Regions from separate parts of the Micromonospora sp. USAFONa4 genome, predicted to be linked through region 2. Evidence: riboswitches for the same ligand, from Rfam matches in the RefSeq annotation. Region 2 holds a riboswitch; the other holds the start of a gene.
The links. A riboswitch is a leader RNA that binds a small molecule or an ion and turns the genes downstream of it on or off. The one in region 2 is predicted to bind glycine.
Positions count from the first base shown of each region.

Region 1: linked by a shared signal. The riboswitch ahead of gcvT (glycine cleavage system aminomethyltransferase GcvT) and the one ahead of gcvP (aminomethyl-transferring glycine dehydrogenase) in region 2 are both predicted to bind glycine.

Region 1 covers NZ_CM170072.1:6,769,539-6,774,423, reverse strand. The annotation lists gene AC0OO9_RS29230 (proline dehydrogenase family protein) at 1-806, opposite strand, end outside; gene glyA (serine hydroxymethyltransferase) at 913-2,187, opposite strand; gene gcvH (glycine cleavage system protein GcvH) at 2,184-2,576, opposite strand; gene gcvT (glycine cleavage system aminomethyltransferase GcvT) at 2,611-3,738, opposite strand; glycine riboswitch at 3,791-3,871, opposite strand; glycine riboswitch at 3,877-3,969, opposite strand; gene AC0OO9_RS29210 (collagenase) at 4,229-4,885, shown strand, end outside.
Region 2 covers NZ_CM170072.1:6,968,796-6,973,680, reverse strand. The annotation lists gene AC0OO9_RS30135 (globin domain-containing protein) at 1-888, shown strand, start outside; gene AC0OO9_RS30130 (hypothetical protein) at 885-1,508, shown strand; gene AC0OO9_RS30125 (SDR family oxidoreductase) at 1,537-2,196, opposite strand; gene AC0OO9_RS30120 (NAD-dependent protein deacetylase) at 2,272-3,132, shown strand; glycine riboswitch at 3,239-3,337, shown strand; gene gcvP (aminomethyl-transferring glycine dehydrogenase) at 3,411-4,885, shown strand, end outside.

The DNA of each region.
Region 1 (4,885 bases), 200 kb from region 2:
CCCGACGCCAGTCGCAGTTGCTCGTTCTCGCGGATCCCGTACAGCATCTGGAACTCGAAGTCCTCGACGCTGCGCCCGCCCTGCCGCGCCAGGTGCAGGGTGTGATCGATGAGCTTCGGGTCGTGGGTGGCCACCATCGGATACCCCTGCCCCTCCATCAGGATGCGCAGGCACCGCCGGAACTCGTCGTCGACCTGGCGCTTCTTCACGAACGCCACCGGGGCGGGCTCGGCGTAGGCGCCCTTGACCAGGCGGACCCGGCTGCCCGGGTGGGCGAGCCGCCGACAGTCCTCCGCCGTGCGCCGCAGGCACGCCTGGAGGGCGACGCCGACCCACGGGAACTCCGCCCGCAGGTCGCCGAGCAGGGAGAGGGTCGCATCGACGGTGGTGTGGTCCTCCATGTCGATGGTGACGCCTGAGCCGACGGCCGCGGCGGCGGCGCAGACGTCGCGGGTGAGCCGCAGGGCGTGCCCGTACCCGTCAGCCGGCAACGACCCACCGAGCGCCGAGACCTTCAGTGAGACCTCGGAGGACGCGGCCAGGTCCGCGGCGTGCAGCGACCACAGCAGCGCGAGGTACGTGTCACGGGTGGCCTCGGCCTGCGCGAGCGTCCTCGTCCCCTCGCCGAGGTGGTCGATCGTGACCTGGAGGCCCACCCCGGCGAGCCGCCGTGCCACGCCGACCACCTCACGAGTCTCCTCGCCCGCGACGAAGCGGTGGACGATCCCTCGGGTCAGGGACGATCGCGAGACCAGTGCGCGCATGCGGTCGTTCTCCGCGGCCAGGAGCAGGAGCTTGTTCGGCATGGAATGCCTTTCCGGAGAGCCGAATCCCGAGGCCGTCGCCCGACGGCGGCGGACGGGGTTGGTGCCGCCGGGAGCGCGGTGTCCGCACGCGCCCCCGGCGGATGGGTCACGGGCGGGCCGTGGGGTCCGCGTAGAGCGGGTGCCGGTCGGCGAGGCGGCGGACCCGCGCCCGCAGTTCCTCGTCGCCCTCGGCGGTCGTCAACGCGGTGGCGACGATGTCGGCGACCTCGGCGAAGTCGGCGTCGTCGAAGCCCCGGGTGGCCAGCCCCGGCGTGCCGATCCTCAGTCCCGAGGTCACCATCGGCGGACGGGGGTCGAACGGTACGGCGTTGCGGTTGACGGTGATGTCGATGCTCTGGAGCAGGCGCTCCGCTTGGAGGCCGTCCAGCTTCGCCGCGCGTAGGTCGACCAGCACCAGGTGCACGTCGGTGCCGCCGCCGACCACCCGGATGCCGGCGTCGTGCGCGTCGGCGGCGCCAAGGCGCCCGGCGACGATCCGCGCTCCGCGCAGGGCGCGGCGCTGCTGGTCGCGGAACTCCTCGCCGCCGGCGATGCGGAACGCCACCGCCTTGCCGGCGACGGCGTGTTCCAGCGGGCCGCCCTGCTGGCCGGGGAAGACCGCCGAGTCGAGACGCCGGGCCAGGTCGGTGTCCGCGCTGAGGATGGCGCCGCCACGCGGGCCACCGAGCGTCTTGTGGGTGGTCAGGGTGACCACGTGGGCGTGCGGCACCGGGCTGGGGTGCAGCCCGGCGGCGACCAGCCCGGCGAAGTGCGCCATGTCGACCAGCAGGTACGCGCCGACGGCGTCGGCGATGCGGCGGAACCGCGCGGAGTCCAGGGTCCTCGGGTACGCCGACCAGCCCGCCACCAGCATTTTCGGTCGGTGCTCGTGCGCCAGCCGCTCGACGGCGTCCATGTCGACGAGGAGGCTCTCGGCGTCCACTCGGTAGCCCACCGCCCGGTACAACCGGCCCGAGAAGTTGATCCGCATCCCGTGGGTCAGGTGGCCGCCGTGCGCGAGGTCGAGGCCCAGGATGGTGTCTCCGGGGTCGAGCAGGGCCGCCATCACCGCGGCGTTGGCCTGGCTGCCGGAGTGCGGTTGCACGTTGGCGTACGCGGCGCCGAAGAGCCGCCTCGCCCGCTCGACCGCCAGGCGCTCGACGGTGTCGACGTGCTCGCAGCCGCCGTAGTACCGCCGGCCGGGGTAGCCCTCGGCGTACTTGTTGGTGAGGACCGAGCCCTGCGCCTGCAGGACCGCCCGGGGCGCGTGGTTCTCCGAGGCGATCATGCCGAGGGTCCGCCGCTGCCGGTCCAACTCGGCGGCGACCGCCTCGGCGATCTCCGGGTCGACGTCGATCAGTTCACGGTCGAGCAGGCTCATGCCGCACCCGCCGCGTCGGCGTCGGCCAGGTAGGCGCGGTACTCGTCGGCGGTCATCAGCGCCGGCGCGTCCGTCAGGCGTACCCGCACCAGCCAGCCCGCCCCGTACGGGTCGGTGCCGATCAGGTCCGGGTCGGCGACGACCGCCTCGTTGGTGGCGACGATCTCGCCGCTCACCGGCATGTACAGCTCGGCCACCGACTTGGTGGACTCCACCTCGCCGCAGACGTCGCCCGCGCTCAAGTGGGTGCCGGGCTCGGGCAGTCCGGCGTAGATGATGTCGCCGAGGGCGGCGGCGGCGAACGCGGTGATGCCCACGGCCGCCGGTTCGGCCGTGTCGTCGATCCATTCGTGGTTGCGGCTGTAGCGCAGACGCGCGGGTACGTCCATGGTCGTCACTCCTGGGAAGATGGGTCGGTGCGCGTCAGCGCGGACGGCGGTAGAACGGCAGCGGGGTGGTCCGCACCGGCTCGGTGGTTCCTCGGACGACGACGCCCAGCCGGGACCGGGCCTCGATCGCGTCGGCGTGGACGTGAGCCATCGCAACGGGCCGGTCGAGCGCCGGTGACAGCGCGCCGCTGGTGACCACGCCGACGGGTCGTGCCGGTACGCCGTCTGTCAGCGCGACCACCGGATGGCCGGTCCTCGGTACGCGTCGCCCGGTTCCGGTCAGTCCCACGAGGACGGTGGTGGCCCCGGCGTCCCGGCGCTCGGCCAACGCGGCCCGGCCGACGAAGTCGCCCGGCTTGGCGAAGGACACCACCCGTCCCAGGCCCGCCTCGAAGGGGGTGACGCCCTGGTGCAGCTCGCAGCCGTACAGCGGCATCCCGGCCTCGATGCGCAGCGTGTCCCGGCAGGCCAGCCCGGCCGGCGTCAGCCCGTGCCCGGCGCCGGCGGCGAGCAGCGCGCGCCAGACGTCTTCGGCGTCCGAGGCCCGGAGGAAGAACTCGAAGCCGTCCTCGCCGGTGTATCCGGTGCGGGCGACGATCGCCGGCCGTCCGCCGAGGTCCACGGCGGTGGCGGTGTAGTAGCGGAGTCGGGTCGGCTCCGCGCCGACCACGGCCCGCACCGTGTCGGCCGCACGCGGGCCCTGCACGGCGATGATGGCCCGCTCGGCGGTGTGGTCGGCGACGGTCGCCGCGTGTCCGGCGCAGCGTAGGTGCAACGCGGCCAGCGCGGTGCGGGTGTTGACGGCGTTGGTCACCAGCAGGTACCGGTCGGCGGCGAGCCGGTAGGCGACCAGGTCGTCGAGCACGCCGCCGATCTCGTCGCAGAGCATGGTGTAGCGGGCACCGCCGACCGGCACCGCCGACAGGTGCCCGACCAGCGCGTGGTCCAGCGCCGCGGCGGCGTGCGGCCCGGACACCTCGAGCTGCCCCATGTGGCTGAGGTCGAAGAGGCCCGCGCGTTCGCGTACCGCGCGGTGCTCGGCGGTCTCGCTGCCGTAGCGCAGCGGCATCGACCAGCCGGCGAAGCCGGTGAACCGGGCGCCGAGTTCGGCGTGCACGGCGTGCAGGGGTGGGTGGAGCAGGGTCGTCGGACTCTGATGCACGGAGGCCTCCCTCGTCCCGACGCGGTCGCGTCGTACGGTCGGTTGCCTCCCGCTCTGTCATCGACCTGAGAGCTTCACCGCCGGTCGGCGGTTTGCACCGTGGGTGAGACGACTGATCGTCTGCTTTCCAGAGTTCGCCTCACCCGAGCGGTAACGGGGCCTGAGAGTTTCTTGGGAGTTTGCTCCTTCGGCGCCCCGACGTGCGGTCGGGATCTCTCCCGCGCGGGTTCGAACGGCGTCTATGTAGTTGTGGGTTGCCCGCAGACCGTAGGCGACCGGTCGAGCGGCTGTCAACGGCGACGCACCGTAGCCAGATCGTCACTCCTATCGACCATCGACGATTTCTTTACACGATGTGTGATGTGTGCCATTGTACTGGCCACCCGCAGCGCGGACCCCGCCGGATCGACGGGAATCGACGCCGCAGCCACTCCGCACCGCCACCACCCGCCGGCGACCAGGCCGGACCACGTACGCCAGGAGGCGACCCGTGAGAACCACGAGAACACGAAACCGACGCGGCTGGCCCGCCGTCCCGCTCGCACTGGTGCTGGCGCTCGGGCTGACCCCGGCGACCTCCTCCGGCGCCGCGCACGCGGCACCACCGCCCAGGCCGACCGGCGCCGCCCCGAGCGACGCCGGCCTCGGCTCCGGCGCCGGTGACGCCCACGTCCGGCGGGCGCCGCTGCCGCTGAGCGAGCGGGCCCCGCTTCCCTCGTCCCGTGCGGAGCTGCGCCGCGACTACGACCGGCCCGACGACTCGGGGCGGCGCAACGCCCCGTCGGCGCGCGGGGCGGCCGCCGCTCCCTGCGCGGTCGGCGACTTCACGAGCCGGACCGGCAGCGCCCTGGTGCAGCAGATCAGGGCGTCCACCACCGACTGCGTGAACACCCTGTTCAGCCTCTCCGGAAGCGACGCCTCCCAGGCCTTCCGCGAGACGCAGATGACAAGCGTGGCGTACGGGCTGCGGGACAACGCCGCCTCCTACGACGGCACCAACGCCACGGGTACCGCCCAGCTCGTGCTGTACCTGCGGGCCGGGTACTACGTGCAGTGGAACCACCCCGCCACCGTGGGCTCGTACGGCCCCACGCTGCGCACCGCCATCCGCGCCGGCCTGGACACGTTCTTCGCCAACAGCCGCTCC
Region 2 (4,885 bases):
TTCCTGGGTCCACGGTGGACTCCGCAGCTGCAGGCCGAGTGGGCTGCGGCGTACGAGTTGGTGGCGCGGTTGATGCTGGCCGGGGCGGTGGAGGCGGAGCGGACGTCGCCGCCGTACTGGGAGGCGGAGGTCCTGGCGGTGCAGCGGCGGCGGGCCGACGTGTGTGTGTTCACGGTGCGTCCGAACTACCTGTGTGAGTACCTGCCGGGGCAGTCACTGCCGGTGCAGGTGCCGCAGTTGCGGACGTGGCGGTATCTGTCGCCGGCGAACGCGCCGCGTCCGGACGGGACGATCGAGTTCCATGTGCGGGCGGCGGGCCGGTTCTCCACGCATCTGGTGCGCAGGCTGCGGGAGGGGGACCGGGTGCTGTTGGGCTCGCCGGTGGGGACGGCCTTGTCGTCGTACGACCGGTCGCCGGGCCTGCCGTTGCTGCTGGTGGCGGGGGGCACGGGGGTGGCGCCGCTGCGGGCGGTGGTGGAGGCGTTGCGGCTGGGGCCGGGGCGCTCGACGACGCTGGTGGTGGGGGGACGGGCCCCCGACGACCTGTACGACGACGTGGCGTTGCGGGAGTTGGCGGCGGGCGCGTCGGGGCAGTCGTGGCAGTCCGGGTGGCTGCGGTACGTGCCGACGGTGGAGTCCGGTTGGCAGTGGCAGGGGGCGGTGGGCACGGCCGGTGAGACCGCGGTGCGGTTGGGTCCGTGGCACGACACCGAGGTGCTGGTGTGTGGCAGTCCGGAGATGACCGGGGCGACGGTCGCCGCGTTGACGGCGTCGGGGGTGCCGCGGGAGCGGATCCTGGTGGAGAGTTACGACCATTGCCTGTATCCGCCGCTGGCGGGCGCTGCCGCCGCCGCGCCGGACGACTTCAGTTGGACGGGTGTGCGATGAGCGTCGACCACGGTGACCGGGTGGTCGCCGATGCGCACGGTGAGCTGACCCGGGCCGTTAGCGCGTTGGAGGCGCGCCGGTTCCGGGGTGGCCGGTGGCTGTCCGCCGACGAGGTGGCGGGCCTGGCCCGGTCGGCCGACGAGCGGGTGGCGTTGCTGGGTGGTGAGGTGGACCGGTTGCGGCGGGAGAACGAGGGCCTGGCGCGGCAGGTGGAGATGTTGCGGCACGGCGCGTTGCCCAGCACCGGCGCGCAGGGCCCGGATCCGATGGTGATCGAGTTGGCGGTGCGGGCGCAGGACGAGGCGAACCGGACGATCGGTGAGGCCAGCGCGGAGGGCGCGGAGATCATCGCGGAGGCGCGGCGGCAGGCCGACGAGATCATCGCCGAGGCGCACGTGCTGGCCGGAGGTGTCGCCGGGCCGTCGGGGGGCGAGGAGTTGCGGCGGCAGGTGCGGGAGCTGGAGGGCCGGCAGGCGGCGTTGGTGGCGGCGGTGGCGACGGCGCAGCAGCACCTGGGCCGGTGGCAGGCGTACCTGTCGGAGCAGTCGGAGCAGTTGCGCTCCGACGCGCAGGCGGCCGGGGCGCTCGGCGCGCAGCTGCGTGCCGTGCTCGGCGAGTAGCGGCGTCGGCTGCCCGCCGGGAGGCGGGTCAGTGCTGGTCGGCGGCGGCGACGGCGTCGGCGATGGGGGTGTTGCCGCCGACGAGTTCCAGGATCGCGCCGGCGCTGTGCGGGTGGTGGAGCAGGGCGACGAGGACGCGGGCGACGTCGGTGCGGGTCACGGCGCCCGCGGGGGCGTGTCGGGTGAGGGTGATCCGCCCGGTGGGCGCGTCGTCGGTGAGCCGGCCGGGTCGCAGGATCGTCCAGTCGAGGTCGCGGCCGGTCAGGTCGTCCTCGGCGGCCTTCTTGGCGCGCAGGTATGCCGCGAACACCTCGTCGGTGCCGGCGGGTGGTTCGCCTTCCACTCCCATCGAGGACAGCAGCAGGTAGCGGCGGACGTCGGCGCGTTGCGCGGCGTCGGCGAGCAGGACGGCGCCGGCCCGGTCGACGGTGTCCTTGCGGGCGGCGCCGCTGCCGGGGCCGGCGCCGGCGGCGAAGAGGACGGCGTCGGCGCCGGCGAGGTGGGCGGCGAGTTCGTCGACGCCGACGTGTTCGAGGTCGGCCACGACGGGCTGGGCGCCGGCGGCACGTAGGGCGGCGGCGTGGTCGGGGTTGCGGATCAGCCCGACGGCGGTGTCGCCGCGTCCGGCGAGTTCGCGGTGGGTCAGCTGGGCGATCTTGCCGTGTCCTCCGGCGATGACGACGCGCATACCGCCAACCTAGCCGCCGTCCCGCCACGACGTGGCCGGTCGCCGCAGGGTGGTTGCCTGAGGCAGCATGGACGGGTGACGGAGACGGTCGACGCGCTGGCCGGCCTGGTGGCCGGCGGTGGTGTGGTGGTGTTGAGCGGGGCGGGCCTGTCCACCGAGTCGGGCATCCCGGACTACCGGGGGCCCAGCGGGGCGGCGCGGCGGCACACCCCGATGACGTATCAGGCGTTCACGCGCGACGCGCAGGCGCGGCGGCGCTACTGGGCGCGCAGCCACCTGGGGTGGCGGGTGATCGCGCGGGCGGCCCCGAACGAGGGGCACCGGGCGGTGGCGCGGCTGCAGGCCGGTGGGCTGGTCGAGGGGATCATCACGCAGAACGTGGACGGGCTGCACACCGCCGCGGGCAGTCCGCGGGTGGTGGAGTTGCACGGCCGCCTCGACGAGGTGGTGTGCCTGGGCTGCGGTAACCGGACGTCGCGGGAGGAGTTGGACCGGCGGCTGCGGGAGGCGAACCCGGGCTTCGACGCGCGGGCCGCGGCGGTCAACCCGGACGGTGACGTGGATCTCGCCGAGGACGAGGTGGCCCGGTTCCGTACGGTCGACTGCACGTTCTGCCGGGGCGGCATGCTGAAGCCGGACGTGGTGTTCTTCGGGGAGACGGTGCCGGCGGCCCGGGTGTCGCGTTGTTTCGAGCTGGTGGCGCGGGCGCGGCTGCTGCTGGTGCTGGGTTCGTCGTTGACGGTGATGTCGGGTCGCCGGTTCGTGGTGCGCGCGGCGAAGCTGGGCGTTCCGGTGGTGATCGTCAACCAGGGCCCGACCCGGGGCGACGGGTATGCGGCGTTGACCGTCGACGCGCCGCTGGGGCGGCTGCTGCCGGCGCTGGCGGACCGGACGGCCGGCGACGCCGCCGCGGGGCTGGCGGGCGTCGGCCGGTAGCGGCCCGCCCGGGGGTGCGGGGCCGGGCCGCTCATCGACGGTCGTCGCCGGCGGGGGTACGACCTCCGGTGGGCGGTGCGGCGCTGGTAGCGTTGACCATGCCGGCAGCACCCACGTGGGAGAGACCGCCCAGCAGCATCCCGGGCGGCGCCGAAGGGGCAAATCCTCCCCGGAACCTCTCAGGCAAAAGGACCTCGTGGGCAGGCACTGTGGAGCGCCTCGCGGGCGCGACAGAGGGGGAGGCCGACCTGTCGACCTCGCCCCCGGGAGCGCCGCCCATGACCGCAGAGCAGTTCGCCGCCCGCCACATCGGCCCTGATCCGGACGACGAGCGCCGGATGTTGGAGGCCGTCGGCTACGGCTCGGTCGAAGAGCTGATGGACGCGGCGATTCCCGAGGTGATCCGCTGGCACGGCACCCTGGACCTGCCGGAGCCGGCCAGCGAGCACGACGCCCTCGCGGAGTTGCGGGCCTTGGCGGCCCGCAACACGGTGGCCGTGTCCATGATCGGTCTGGGCTACCACGGCACGCACACCCCGGCGGTGATCCGCCGCAACGTGCTGGAGGACCCGGCCTGGTACACGGCGTACACGCCGTACCAGCCGGAGATCAGCCAGGGGCGGCTGGAGGCGCTGCTGAACTTCCAGACCATGGTCACGGACCTGACGGGGCTGGCCACCGCGAACGCGTCGATGCTCGACGAGGGCACCGCCGCGGCGGAGGCGATGACGCTCGCGCGCCGCGCGTCGAAGAGCAAGAGCCCGGTGTACGTGGTCGACGCCGACACCCTGCCGCAGACCATCGCGGTGATCACCAGCCGGGCCGAGCCTCTCGGCATCGACGTGCGGATCGTCGACACCGGGCGCGACGAGTTGCCGGCGGAGTTCTTCGGGCTGCACCTGCAGTACCCGGGGGCGTCGGGGGCGGTGCGTGACCAGGCGGCTCTGGTCGAGGCGGCGCACGCGGTCGGGGCGTTGGTGACCGTGGCGGCGGACCTGCTGGCGCTGACGCTGCTGCGCGCGCCGGGGGAGATCGGCGCCGACATCGCGGCCGGCACCACCCAGCGTTTCGGCGTGCCGATGGGCTTCGGCGGGCCGCACGCCGGCTACCTGGCGGTGCGGGCGGGGCTGGAGCGGATGCTGCCGGGCCGGCTGGTGGGGGTGTCGCGTGACGCGGACGGCAACCCGGCGTACCGGCTGGCGTTGCAGACCCGGGAGCAGCACATCCGGCGGGAGAAGGCGACCAGCAACATCTGCACCGCGCAGGTGCTGCTGGCGGTGATGGCCGGCATGTACGCCGTCTACCACGGCCCGGACGGGCTGCGGGGCATCGCCCGCCGTACCCATGACATGGCGGTGCGGTTGGCGGCGTCGCTGCGGGGTGTCGACGGCGTCGAGGTGGTGCACGAGACGTTCTTCGACACCGTCCTGGTGCGGGTGCCCGGCGGCGCCGAGGCGGTGGTCGCCGACGCCGCGGCCCGGGGGGTGAACCTGCGGCTGGTCGACGCCGGGCACGTGGGGGTGTCCTGCGACGAGACGACCACCCCCGCGCACCTGCGGAAGGTGTGCGACGCGTTCGGAGCCACCGTGGCCGGGCGGCCGGTGGCGGTGGCGGACGCGCCGGTCACCGGCGCGTTGCCGGCGGCGCTGGCCCGTACGTCGGACTTCCTCACCCACCCGGTGTTCCGCAGTCACCACTCGGAGACGGCGATGCTGCGCTACCTGCGGCGGCTGTCGGACTTCGACTACGCCCT